3 regions of the Sinobaca sp. H24 genome follow, and region 3 is predicted to be linked to each of the others. Evidence: a T-box and tRNA genes for the amino acid it is inferred to sense, from the RefSeq annotation. Region 3 holds a T-box; the other regions hold tRNA genes.

Region 1 (4,543 bases), on a different contig from region 3:
ACCGCCGCACCGGGATCAGCAATTTAACAGCGCTTTACGTGCCGCCGATAAAAGAAGAGGCTCTTTTATACCGGGAATTTGGAAAGTTAAAAGAAATTATCAGCACCCTCCGCGGCCCGGGCGGATGCCCATGGGATCAAAAGCAGACACATGCCTCACTAAAGAGGTACTTGATTGAAGAAGCGTACGAGGTGATTGATGCTGTAGATGAAGAGGATGGCGAGCATCTTCAGGAAGAACTGGGCGATGTGCTTCTGCAGGTTATGCTTCATGCGCGTATTGCAGAAGAGGAAGGTTTTTTTTCCATAGAAGACATTGTAGGGACGCTTAATGAAAAAATGATCCGCCGCCATCCTCATGTTTTTGGAGATATTCAGGCAGAAACAAGTGAAGAAGTAAACCGGAATTGGGAAAAAATTAAGCAGGGGGAGCGCGCGGGCTCGGACAAAGAAACAGGCAGCCTGGATGTTCCCGTTTCTTTTCCAGCATTGATGAGGTCGGCCGAGCTTCAAAAGCAGGCCGCAAAGCATGGAAGACCGTGGAAGGAAGAGCCTCTTCTTTGGGAAATGGTTGAAACAGAATTGCAGGAGTGGAAAGAAGCACTTCAGGGTACGGATAAAGAACAGCAGAAAGAGGCGTTTGGCAGCGTGCTTTTTGTGCTTGTGAATATAGCTAACCATCATAAGCTTCACCCGGAAGAATCGCTTCATACAGCTAATCGGAAATTTGAGCAGCGGTATGGGACGGAGAACGGAAAATAAGGGAGAGTATAATAATGAGAATAGATAAATTTCTAAAAGTATCCCGATTGATTAAGCGGAGAACGCTGGCTAAAGAAGTGGCGGCGCAGGGAAGGATTAAAGTGAACGGACATCAGGCGAAAGCAGGAACGGAAGTAAAGCCCGGTGATGAAGTGTCCATCCGCTTCGCCAGCAAAACGATTACCTTTTCAGTTGATGAAATTAAAGATACAACCAAAAAAGAAGCTGCAGAAAATATGTATACTATTCTAAAAGAAGAGACACCGGGCAGCTAATAAAAAGAAAATTGCATAATTTATACAATTTTATATTGAAAGACCCCTCCTCCTTCGTTATGATGATAGTAATTGGTTATTGTATAACAGTTCTGAAAATATATAGCTCACCGCTAATATAATATATAAAAATAGTAACAGAAGGAGGGATGAAGGTCTTGGGTTCTAACAGTAGGAAAGTAACAGAAATTAACAAGTCATATGTTCGTCAGCAGGAACGGGAACAACAGCTTCAGGATGCCATTCAATCCAAGCGGAAAAAAGGGCTTCGGCGCCGCTTAACAGCAATGGCCGTCACGGGCTCCATTATCGCTGTAGTACTGGCTGTTATTCTTATCACACAGTGGCAGACGCTTCATGCCAAGGAAACAGAAAGAACAAATTTAGAAAAACAGTACACGGAAATGCAGGCCGAGGAAGAACAGTTGAGACAGGACATAGAAAATTATCATGACCTGGATTACATTGCAGAAGTAGCGAGAAGCGACTATTACTTTACAAAACAAAACGAAACGCTGTACAAAATGCCGGATGAATCTGCTGAATAAGAAATATCTTCAGGCAGTATAACCTTTTCATACAATGTAAACGTAGGACGCTGTTTTAAGGAAGAAGCTGACAGCTTTACTGTTTTTATCAACATTTGAAGGGGAGCAATTTCTACATGGCCATAGAATCAGGCGATAAAGTAAAGGGCAGAATATCGGGCATTACTCATTTTGGTGCGTTTGTTGAACTGGCGGAGGGGAAAACCGGGCTCGTTCATATTAGTGAAGTAGCAGATAAATACGTGGACAATATTAAAGACTTTGTTAATGTTGGAGATGAAGTTACTGTAAAAGTCATGAAGGTAGAAGAAAGCGGGAAAATCAGCCTGTCTATCCGCAAGGCTGTGGACCGTCCGCCCGAAAGCCGGCCAAAACCGGTTCGTGCTTCGAATGCCCGTCCTAAAGATAACAGCCGGCGCAGCGGATCTTCTGGAAACAGTAAACCCAGGCCCCTGTCATTTGAAGATAAAATGAACAATTTCATGAAAGACAGTGAAGAGCGTTTATCCTCGCTGAGGAAGCAGACAGATAACAAACGGGGAAAACAGTCACGAAAATAAACAACCCTGCCTAAAACCATGCCGGATCTGCATGTTAAAAAACCGGCATGGTTTTTAATGTCTTTAGGAAGTGGAAGAAAGAAAAGTGTTGACGCGGCCTGATGCATTGTTTATAATTACGGATGTTGCTAATTTGGCGGTGTAGCTCAGCTGGCTAGAGCGTACGGTTCATACCCGTGAGGTCGGGGGTTCGATTCCCTCCGCCGCTACCAAATATAATATGAAGAATATTCTCTATAAAAGAATGTCTGTTGATAATAAAACTGTGCCAGTTAAAGGTGCGGTTTTTTTTGTATCCAATGTGTTTTAAATGTATATTCATCAGCTTATATATAAGGTATAGTTTATTTCAAGAAAATAAGGAACAGATGGAGGGAATAACGTGGTTCGTGGGAAGAAAACAATGGACATCTGTCTTCTGAGCGGTAGGCTGCTGCTCCGCTATGGAGCAGAAACATATAGAGTGGAAGATACAATGGTAAGAATGGCGAAAGCAGCCGGAATGAATAATGTCCACAGCTTTGTCACCACGACTGGTATATTCCTTTCTTTTAAAACAGAAGAAGATTACGACAGTATGCAGATGATTCGAATTAAAGAACGATACCAGGATCTGGGGAAAGTGACGGAAGTCAATCAGCTCGCCAGAGAATTCACATACGGGGATATTACCCTCGATGAAACACAGGAACGTTTGAAAGCGATAAAAGATGCTCCGATGCATTATCCGCTTTGGTTCATTTATCTAGCTTCGGGTATTGGCGGCGGTGCTTTCTCTTATCTGGTCGGAGGCAGTTATTTTGATATGCTTCCAGCGTTTATTGGAGGAACCGCTACGACGATCACGCTGGTTCTTATACAAAGAGTGCTGAAAGTGAAATTCTTCGCGGAATTTGCGGCTGCTTTAACCGGCGGTATTATGGCTTTGATTATGGTTAATGGAGGATTTGGTACAGAATTAAATCAGGTTATTATAGGCTCATTGATTCCGCTCGTACCGGGTGTCCCTCTGACAAACGCTGTCCGTGATTTAATGTCAGGAGACCTCGTAGCCGGCGTAGCCCGCGGATCAGAAGCTATGGTTACCTCTTTATCTATTGCAGCGGGGGTAGCCCTTGCGCTTTCTATCTTTTACATGTAGTAGTGTCTGGAGGAAAAGAAAATGATTGTTATGGAATGGCTGATATGTTTTATCGCCACGGTAGCTTTTGGAGTAATATTTAATATCCCTCTCCGGCTGCTTTGGTGGGGAGGAGCTGCAGGAGTAGCTGCATGGATTGTTTACAGTACGCTTCCGGAATTAGGTATGAGCCCGGTGTTTGCAGCGGCAGCGGCAGCCTTTGTAGCTGCTTTTGCTGCTCACTGGCTGGCTATATGGAAAAAGGTCCCGGTTACAATGTTTACCATTCCGGGAATTATTCCGCTGGTACCGGGAGGCAGAGCTTATTCCACTATGCTCGCTTTTGTAGAAGAAAATCATATTAGAGGACTCGAGCAGGGGGTTCAGACTTTTATGCAGGCCGGAGCAATAGCGGCAGGGCTTGTATTTGCCCTTTCCTTATTTTCGATTGGAAAAGGAGTAGGACAGCGCTATGAAACAGAAAATTGAAGCGTTTATCAAAAAACACTCTCTGCTTCAGAAAGGCGATCATGTAGTAGCCGCTGTATCGGGTGGAGCGGATTCTATGGCGCTTCTTTATGTGCTCAGTGAACTTGCGGATTCCCTGCAGATTTCGGTATCGGCGGCGCATGCTGATCACGGCCTTCGTCCAGACGAAGCAGCAGCAGAAAAAGAAATGGTAGAAGCCTTCTGCGCAAGCCGCTCTCTTTCTTTTTATACAGAAACGCTTCCTGTAAAAGAATATTTATCTGCTCAAGGAAAAGGAGTACAGGAACAGGCACGGCTGCTGCGGTATCAATTTTTGGAAAAAGTGATGAAACAATGCGGAGCTAATGTTCTGGCCACGGGTCATCACGGAGATGATCAAATAGAAACAATGCTTTTGCGGCTAACGTCGGGCCGCGCGCTTTGGGAAGAAGTCGGCGTATCCGCTTCCCGTAATCAGGAAGCCGGAAGGATTATCAGGCCTATGCTTGAAGTAAGCAAGGAATCTATCTATGCTTATTGCGAACAACACTCGATTCCTTTTAAGGAAGACAAAAGCAATAATTCAAATGCCTACGCACGAAACCGCATCAGACACCATGCCCTGCCGGCTGTTCTTCATGAAAACAAAGAAGCCAGGGAGCATTTTCAAACCTTAAATGAATGGGTCTCGACAGAAAGGCTGTTTATTAAAGAGGCAGCAGAAAAAGAAGCCCGCGGGCTGATTCTCCACCAAAATGAACATTCTTTGACGTTTTCTATAAGTGGTTGGAAAGCCCTTCATTTGGCTTTA
Region 2 (4,543 bases), on a different contig from region 3:
GGTAATATGGGCTTCGTCCATAATAATCCAGACACCGCAGTATCCAACAATCTTTCCTTCGTATTCAGCCACCAGGTAATAGGCAAACTGATTGAGCAGCAACTTCATTTTCAAACGCTTCTTTCGTCCAAGGCACAGAAAAAGCATCCACTTCGACTTTGTACACGCCGTCCACGTCTTCTGCCGTCATGAGGCGGACCGTTGTCTGTTTGTTTATCATGGCCGGCTGCCGCCCCTGCCTCCAGCCATTTTTTCTCCGCTTCCGCCAGCTGCGCATATTCCGGGACAAGCTCATGGGCATGCACCGCCAGATCTTCATGCTGCTCCGCAATTGCGGCCAGGGAGGATGCCCGCGGTACCGACTGCTCCGCTGAAGCAAATTGGACCTCCGGACAAGCCCCCGTAATCCGTTCTTTATGTTTGTCTGCTTCTTCTCCTATTAAAAGAACAGGGCCCTCAAGTGTCTGCAGTTTCTCTATCCAGGCCGGCACATCCAGGACCCCGTCTGCTTCCATGCGCTGGCATACGCCGTTTTCAGCATAATAAATGCCGGTGTAGACATGATCCCGTCTTGCATCAATGAACGGTACAATCCAGCCGCTGAAAAGCTTCGCCTGTTCTGCGAGCAGATGCAGGCTGGAAATTCCGTAGACCGGAATCTGCAGCGACCAGGCCAGCGTTTTTGCTGTAGTGACCGCAATGCGTACTCCGGTATAGGAACCGGGCCCTTTTGCCGCGGCAATTGCATCCAGATCCCCGGCCTTGACTCCGGTTTCCTTTAAAAGGGAATCGATAGCGGGCATCAGCCGCTGGGAATGGGTCTGCTTTAAAAAGGTAGTGTATTCTCCAACTGTTCTTCCGTTAACCGAAACGGCCGCACTCATCGTTGATGTGGTTGTCGTAAAAGACAATATATTCATTCTGCCTTACGCTCCTCTATCCAATTCAGCCAGCTTCCGCTGTCCGCTGAAAAATGTATAATACGTTTGTCATCCCCGGCGTACTCAATTTTAATCTGCAGACGGTCCGGCGCATCCAGCCAGCTTTCAATCCGTTCCGGCCATTCAATCAGCGTGACGCCGTCTCCTTCAATATACTCTTCCAGTCCCAGCTCTTCGCTTTCTTCTTCCAGCCGGTACACGTCCATATGATAAAAAGGAAAGCGGCCTTTGTATTCTTTCATAATCGTATAGGTCGGGCTGTTTACGTTTCCCGTCACGCCGAGACCATGTGCCAGTCCTTTGGCAAAGTGGGTTTTTCCGGTGCCTAAATCACCGGAAAGCGTGATCACGTCTCCTGCCCGGGCCAGACGGCCGATCTCCTGCGCCTGTTTCATCGTATCTTCGGAAGATACTGTTGTTATGTGAAAGGCTGCCATCGTTATCCCTGCCCTTCTTTTCCGCTGAAGTGATTATAGCCTTTTTTCTCGAGTGCTTCTGCATCTCCGTGATGATGAAGCCACACGCCGGCCGTTCCCGCCTCGACGCGGCCGATATTCGTTACATTGATTCCCGCGGCTTCCGAGAGCCTTTGGAACTCTTCCCAGCTCCCGGCTTCGATCGTACCGAGCAGCTCGAAGTCTTCTCCGCCGTAGAGCATCCACTCCCAGTACTCCGCCGGATCAAATCCGGCAAATTCGCCCGGAACGGGTACCAGCTCCTGCTCGAGGTGCATTTGAACGCCGCTTGCTTCAGCTATTTCAAAGCTTTCACTGGCCAGGCCGTCGCTGATATCATTCAGCGCAATTCGTGCACTTAACGAAGCCGCAAGCCGTCCGGTTTTCACCTGCGGTTCGGGACGCTGGTGGTAGGAGAGCAGTGTCTGTTCTATGGAGGAAAAAGATGCATGCCTGCCTTTGTCCAGCAGAAGCTTCAAGCCGGAAGCGGAACGGCCGACAGATCCTGTGAGGAAAATAACATCGCCCGGCTCGGCGTTTCGGCGAAGCAGCCTGCGTCCTGTTTCCACGCGGCCGATTACGGTTATGGATACATCAGTTCGTGGGCGAAAGAAACCGTGTCGCCTCCGATCAGATCCATTTCAAACCGGTCGCCCAGCTCCGCCATACCCTCATAAAGGCCGGAGAGCTCATCATCCTCCCAGTGCGGAGGAATCGCAATGGATACAATATAAAAGGAAGGCTCCGCTCCCATCGCCGCCAGATCGCTGATATTGGCCGCAAGTGCTTTATAGCCGATATCATAAGGCGCCATTGTCTCTTTGTAAAATGAATGCCTTCAATCATCGTATCCACACAGACTACTTCATCAAAAAAAGAAGACGCCTTGTAGACCGCAGCGTCGTCTCCTATTCCTTCTTCAAGTCGTTTTTGGTGGGAATGGGCAGGCGTATGCTGTTGAATCCATTCAAATTCGTCTTTTGGCATGCTATCACCCATCTATTTTCTCGGTCTATTCGTTATGCTTTCAGTTTACCTTATTCTATAAAAAGCGCAAGAAAACGAGGATATTCTTCATTTTTTGCATAAAAAAAAGCCCTATCGGCTTGAGTTTAAAAATAATTGGTTGCGGGAGGAGGATTTGAACCTCCGACCTCCGGGTTATGAGCCCGACGAGCTACCAGACTGCTCTATCCCGCGATATGGGTTAAAAATCAAACAGCACGGCAACGTCCTACTTTCACAGGGGGTCGCCCCCCAATTATCATTGGCGCTGAAAAGCTTAACTTCCGTGTTCGGCATGGGAACGGGTGGGGCCTTTTCGCTGTCGCCACCGTACTTATTTGTTTTGATGTGGTGTGTCTCTCAACGCCACGTATAATAATATACCACGTGATTATTCACTTCGCAACCCTATTTTTAAACTTTTTTCTATTTATTTATTGTCAGAAATGTTACAATATTATAAATACTATTATTAATAATAAAAAAGCCCGCTGCTTTTTTTTGCTTAGGATGTGATAAAGGAGGGATTCTGATGAGTGCCGGCCGTACGCTATCTGCCTTTCTGCTGGCTAATGTGATGCTGCTTCTGACATTTGTATTCCTGCCCGTGCTTTTGTTAACAGACAATATCAGTATCTTTCAGAACATGCTTAACTATATTAACAAATCATCATAAGGCTGCACCTAAAAGAGCTGTCCCAATTGGGCAGCTCTTTTTAGGTTCTTACTGCAGTTTCCCTCTGCCTTCTACGAGCAGTTCTTCCTCTACTTTGTTGTTGGAAATCACGTAAGCTTTTTCGTATAAATTACATACCGGACAAATATGATTAGGAATAATTTCTATTTTCTCCCCTATATTTATGTTGGCACGAAACGAAGCGTTATTAATAATAGCATGCTCATCAAACACGCCGTCCACGTGAATACCGTCAAATGCTTTCAGGGTTCCGTACCCCTCTGTTTTTGTTAACCCCGCATTTCTGCTCTGAGCCGTCAGTCCTTTTGCCCCTACGTCGGTAATCACCCGCTCCTCTGTCGGTTTGCTGATCACGGTCGTGAGAACAGAAGCAGCGCAGCGGTCGTAGCTGCCAATAACGTTGCCTTGCGAAACGTCCATAAAAATATAGGTTCCCGGCCTGATTTCCGTCACGCCTGCAGGAACCTCGAAATCAAACATAAACGGAGGCGTCGATCCTATGCTGACCGTCTCAGCTTTCATATTCATTTCCTCCGCCCATGCTGCATAGTCCAGCGTGCTTTTCACGCTGTCCATGTAGATCTTTCTGCACTCTTCTTTAGTCTCCGCTTTATACGAATGCCCGTCGTGGGAAAATAATCCTTTAAATTCGACGTTGCTGCATTTCTTGAGTGCACGAAGCAGTTCGATAAACTGGGGTTTCGTCGTTATCCCCGAACGCTTCTCCCCTACTTCAATTTCGATCAGCACCTGAGCTTTTTTGGCAGCCCCTTCAAATACTTTTTCAATTTCAGTCACCTGGTACGTATTATCGATGCCAAATGAAATGTGTATCGTTTCTGCTAATGTTCTAATACGATTTAATTTCGTTACACCTACAATTTCATTGGCTATAAATATATTCTTTAATCCCCGCTCGGCCATTACTTCAGCCTCTCCTACCTTAGCTGCTGCTATACCTACTGCCCCTGCCTCTTCCTGAAGACAGGCTACCGCGGGCATCTTATGCGTTTTTGTGTGCGGGCGCAGGGTTACATTATTTTTATCAGCGTAAGCCTGCATGGACTGGAGATTCCTCATCATAATGTTTTTATCAATCAACAGCGCCGGCGTGTCAATATCACGGATATACATGCTTTTTTCTCCTCCTTACATAGATCAACGAAAAGCTTTGCTTTCGCTGCTTGAATTCATATAAAAAATTCTATATAATTTCAATATAAATCATATTATATAAAAATTATTCAAAAGTCAAACGATTATTCAAAAAAAAACACTTATATCAGCAGTTTAACGACTTACCCTTTTAAAAATAATATATAAAAATTTATATAATTCAGCCGAAGGAGACAGCAGAATGACGAATGAAAACGAGCAGCACCTGAAAGGGTATATTCCTTTAGCCAAATCGACCGCCGCGATGTTTGGGACGGACTGCGAGGTGG
Region 3 (4,543 bases):
GCCAATCGCCGAGCCGTTCGTTTCAATCGTGTCCGCATCAACTGCACGCTTAACGGCAGCAGTATCATCTTTTCCTTCTACAACAATGCATTCTTTAATACGCAGCATATTAGTTTCCTTCCAAACGAAACAAACGCCTTGCATTATCTGTCGTCTGAGCATAAAATGCTTCAGGGTCCATTCCTTTGATTTCCGCAATTTTATCCGCAATAAGCGTGACGTAGGATGGTTCATTTCTTTTGCCACGGTAGGGATGAGGCGCTAAAAACGGACAATCCGTTTCTATTAGAATCCGGTCCATCGGAATATCTGCCGCCACTTCTTTCGGAAGTTTGGCGTTTTTGAACGTTACCGGCCCTCCAAAAGAAATATAAAAATTCATTTCCAGGCATTTAGCGGCCATTTCGGCATCACCGCCGAAACAGTGCATAATACCTCCGGTCTTTTCCGCCTCTTCTTCCTGCAGCACAGCTACCACATCTTCGTGGGCTTCCCGGTCATGAATAACGATCGGAAGATTTACTTTTTGAGCCAGACGGATCTGCTTTCGAAATACTTCTTTTTGAATATCCGCTGGTGATTTATCCCAGTGATAATCAAGTCCCATTTCTCCAAGCGCCACTACTTTAGGATGCGAGGCGAGCTCTTCGATCCAGCTTAAATCTTCTTCTGTCATGTCTATAGCGTCAACCGGATGCCAGCCGACGGTTGCATATATAAATTCATAATTCTCTGCGAGTTCAATCGCTCTTTTAATAGTAGGGCGATCGAACCCAATCACATTCATCCACTCTACGCCGGCGGTTTTGGCCCGTTCTATCACTTCTTCTACATCTTCATCAAATTGCTCTACGTTTAAATGAACATGAGTATCAAACAGCATGCTTGTATCCTCCTTACGAAAAAGACAGGCCGGAGCCTGCCCTTTTCTTTCTATTTAATTAACAATCGAGCCATTAGGTAGAGACTCCGCTACCGTAGCAAGCGTCAGTTCTTTTCCTTTGGATGCAGCAAGAATCATTCCATGCGACCATTCACCGCGAAGCTTCACAGGCTTTAAATTGGTAACACAAATTACTTTTCGTCCTATGAGCTCCTCAGGCGTATAGTGCTGAGCAATGCCCGAAACGACCTGCCTTGATTCTCCTCCAAGTTCGAGCTGGATTTTCAAAAGCTTATCGGCTTTCTTCACTGGTTCGGCCGCTGTCACTTCCGCTACCTTCAGCTCCACTTTATGAAATTCATCAATCGTAATTTCATTGCTTTCCCTCTCCTGCACGTTTTCTTCCTGTGCCGGTTCTGTTTCTTCATTTTTCGCTTCTCCTCCCATATCTTCAATAATATGGGTCACTTCTTCTTTATAATCGAGCCTTGGAAACACCGGTGTACCTTTTTTCACCACTGTTGTTCCTTCAGGAAGCACTCCAAACGTATGAAGGGAATCCCAAACCGTATCTTCTTGCTGGATGCCGAGCTGCTCCCACATTTTCTGCGGTGTTTTCGTCATAAAAGGCTGGATCATAATGGATATATGGCGCAGCGATTCTGCCAGATGATAAAGCACAGACCCCAGCTGCTCGCCATGCTCATCGCTTTTCGCAAGCACCCACGGCTGTGTTTCATCAATATATTTGTTCGTGCGGCTTACCAGCTGCCAAATGGCTGCCAGGGCTACAGAAAATTCCATATCTTCCATAGCGTCTTCAACCTTCACCACCGTTGCCTCTACAAGTTCAACCAGCGAAGCATCAAACGGTGTTCCGTCTTTTAAGTAAGCCGGAAGCGTTCCGCTTTTATATTTGTTTACCATTGCTACTGTACGGTTAAGAAGATTCCCCAGGTCATTGGCCAAATCATAGTTGATACGGTCGACGAACCCTTCTGGTGTAAAGACTCCGTCGGAGCCGAATGGCACTTCACGAAGCAGATAGTAGCGGAGGGCATCCAGTCCATAGCGCTCAATCAACGGAATGGGATCGACTACGTTACCTTTTGATTTCGACATTTTTCCATCTTTCATCAAAAGCCAGCCGTGTCCGAAAACTTTCTTGGGCAGCGGCAGATCAAGAGCCATCAGCATGATCGGCCAGTATATTGTATGGAAACGAACAATTTCTTTTCCAACAATATGCACATCTGCCGGCCAGAATTTCTGGTAATCCGCATCCTGGTCCGTACTATACCCAAGTGCCGTAATGTAATTGGATAGTGCGTCTATCCAAACATAAACAACGTGCTCTGGATCGCTTTCTACTGGAATACCCCATTTAAAAGCGGTCCGGGAGACAGCAAGGTCTTCGAGTCCGGGTTTAATAAAGTTATTAATCATTTCGTTTTTGCGGGATTCCGGCTGAATGAATTCCGGGTTCTCCTCATAATACTTTAACAGGCGGTCAGCGTACCTGCTCATCCGGAAAAAATACGAGCGTTCTCTTACCCATTCTACCGCATGGCCGCTGTCCGGGCTTTTGCCGCCGACTATTTTTTCGTTCTCATATATAGGATCATCAAGCTGCCTTTCGGTATAAAACGTTTCATCCGGCACCGAATACCAGCCTTCGTATTCATCTAAATAAATATCTCCATTTTCTTTCAACGTTTCAAAAATCTTCTGAACGACTTCTTTGTGCCGTGATTCCGTAGTCCGAATAAAATCATCATAGGAAATATCAAGCTTTTCCCACAGGTCTTTGATTCCTATCACTACTTCATCAACAAACTCCTGTGGAGAAACACCTTTTTCTTCGGCCTTTCGCTCAATTTTCTGGCCATGTTCATCTGTACCCGTCAAATAACGTACTTCATAACCGCGAAGTCTTTTGTACCGGGCCATAGCATCTCCTGCTACTGTCGTATAAGCATGGCCGATATGAAGCTTGGCGCTTGGATAGTAAATAGGTGTTGTCAGGTAAAATGTCTTATCGTTCTTTGTCATAGTGGGGCCTCCTTCATAGAAAAACTTCCTTATATAAAATAAAATAAACCCTCGTCCTGCAAAGGGACGAGAGTTTCACTCACGCGGTACCACCCAAATTTCCCCCGGTAAACTGAGGGGGCTCGGTGCGCATTTTCCAAAAGCTTTAACAGAAAACAGCGCTTATCTTTAACGCAGAAATACGTTTCTCTTTCATTTCTTTAAACTCAAGAGAAAACTCCTCCCGGACCATTTTCGAAAATTCCAGCTGTACCGGTTCTCAGCAGTTCCCGGCTCTCTGTTACAGCGTCCTTTTGTACTTATCCCTTCATAGGAAATCAATATTCATTTTATATTAAACATCAATAGTAAATATATCCGGGAAAGCCATCACTGTCAATATATCAGCTGCTATATACATTTACGACTTTTTTCGACAAAAATCACTCTTTTTTCTTTTACCTATCCATTCAACAGCTCAACAAATGGAAATTGCACCAGGAGAGAAAACATAATATGCGTTTTTTTCATCTATTTAAATACTGATACAAAAGGATTTTGCTAACATGAAAAAATTTCTATATATTACAATGAGACAGAGTAAAAAATATTTGACTTGGTTTCTAATCATTGGTATTCTTAGGTTACAAATAGAGAAAAATGTCGAAAGATGACATAAACGATTTCAATCCTAGGAGGACGAAATTATGAAATCAACAGGTATTGTACGTAAGGTAGATGAGCTCGGCCGAGTGGTTATTCCGATAGAACTTCGCCGCACATTAGAAATTGCTGAAAAGGATGCTCTCGAAATTTATGTGGATCACGATCGCATTATTTTGAAAAAATACAAGCCGAATATGACCTGCCAGGTCACAGGTGAAGTTTCCGACGATAACGTCTCTCTTGCCGGCGGCAAAAACTATTCTTCTCAGAAGGCGCAGAGGAAATCATGAAGGATCTTTCAAAGTTACACAAACAAGCATAAGACAACGCTTAATAAAATCAATGAAAGCAGGCGCATCCTTTTGGATGCCGCCCTTTTTTGGTAACACTCATTTACCCGTCTTTAATTTCATGATAAGCGGCGTACAATTCCCGTTTCGGCATGTCCCTGTCAACGGCTGCTTGCTTAATCGCATCTTTCGAGGTCATTCCCTCATTTATATAGTAATGAACATGGCTTTGAAGACTGTATTCTTCCCACCAGTCGTTTTTCTTCATCAGATCCCCGCTCCCTGCTTCCACTACAAGAGAACATTCGCCCTTTATTTGGTGAGAGCCGGCGTAGTCTGCCAGCTCTGAAATACGACCGCGCGTAAATTCCTCAAAACGTTTGGTCAATTCCCGGCCAAGAGATGCCTGCCGGTCACCCCAGACGCTGCTCATGTCTTTAAGCATGTCTTTAAGCCGGTGCGGAGCTTCATAAAAAATAAGCGGCACACCGACTTCAGAAAGCCGTGCCAGTTCTTCGAGCCGGTCTTTTTTCTTTCTTGGAAGAAACCCGTAGAAATAAAATCCCTGGGCGGCCAGTCCGGAAGCTGCCAGAGCGGGCAGCACTGCATTCGCTCCCGGAAGAGGAATAACGGGGATATCCAATTCGACACACTGCTTTACAATTTCAAGACC

What was found. A T-box is a leader RNA that pairs with one kind of tRNA and senses whether it is charged. The one in region 3 lies ahead of metG (methionine--tRNA ligase), so its partner is inferred to be a tRNA-Met.
Region 1: it encodes a tRNA-Met, which carries the amino acid that the T-box ahead of metG (methionine--tRNA ligase) is inferred to sense. The anticodon was not compared.
Region 2: it encodes a tRNA-Met, which carries the amino acid that the T-box ahead of metG (methionine--tRNA ligase) is inferred to sense. The anticodon was not compared.

Annotation. Positions count from the first base shown of each region.
Region 1 is NZ_JALBWT010000033.1:15,366-19,908, reverse strand. It holds gene mazG (nucleoside triphosphate pyrophosphohydrolase) at 1-761, shown strand, start outside; gene MMY81_RS26420 (RNA-binding S4 domain-containing protein) at 776-1,036, shown strand; gene MMY81_RS26415 (FtsB family cell division protein) at 1,195-1,584, shown strand; gene MMY81_RS26410 (S1 domain-containing RNA-binding protein) at 1,701-2,144, shown strand; tRNA gene MMY81_RS26405 (tRNA-Met) at 2,280-2,356, shown strand; gene MMY81_RS26400 (threonine/serine exporter family protein) at 2,527-3,285, shown strand; gene MMY81_RS26395 (threonine/serine exporter family protein) at 3,307-3,753, shown strand; gene tilS (tRNA lysidine(34) synthetase TilS) at 3,737-4,543, shown strand, end outside.
Region 2 is NZ_JALBWT010000008.1:75,208-79,750, reverse strand. It holds partial or broken gene rimI (ribosomal protein S18-alanine N-acetyltransferase) at 1-220, opposite strand, end outside; gene tsaB (tRNA (adenosine(37)-N6)-threonylcarbamoyltransferase complex dimerization subunit type 1 TsaB) at 111-920, opposite strand; gene tsaE (tRNA (adenosine(37)-N6)-threonylcarbamoyltransferase complex ATPase subunit type 1 TsaE) at 917-1,378, opposite strand; gene MMY81_RS12695 (thiamine-phosphate kinase) at 1,381-1,965, opposite strand; gene MMY81_RS12690 (AIR synthase related protein) at 1,980-2,210, opposite strand; tRNA gene MMY81_RS12685 (tRNA-Met) at 2,520-2,596, opposite strand; rRNA gene rrf (5S ribosomal RNA) at 2,618-2,734, opposite strand; gene MMY81_RS12675 (hypothetical protein) at 2,934-3,077, shown strand; gene MMY81_RS12670 (D-TA family PLP-dependent enzyme) at 3,126-4,232, opposite strand; gene MMY81_RS12665 (helix-turn-helix transcriptional regulator) at 4,456-4,543, shown strand, end outside.
Region 3 is NZ_JALBWT010000012.1:51,956-56,498, forward strand. It holds gene rnmV (ribonuclease M5) at 1-105, opposite strand, end outside; gene MMY81_RS16235 (TatD family hydrolase) at 110-883, opposite strand; gene metG (methionine--tRNA ligase) at 938-2,968, opposite strand; T-box leader at 2,995-3,255, opposite strand; partial or broken gene MMY81_RS16245 (AbrB/MazE/SpoVT family DNA-binding domain-containing protein) at 3,622-3,902, shown strand; gene rsmI (16S rRNA (cytidine(1402)-2'-O)-methyltransferase) at 3,974-4,543, opposite strand, start outside.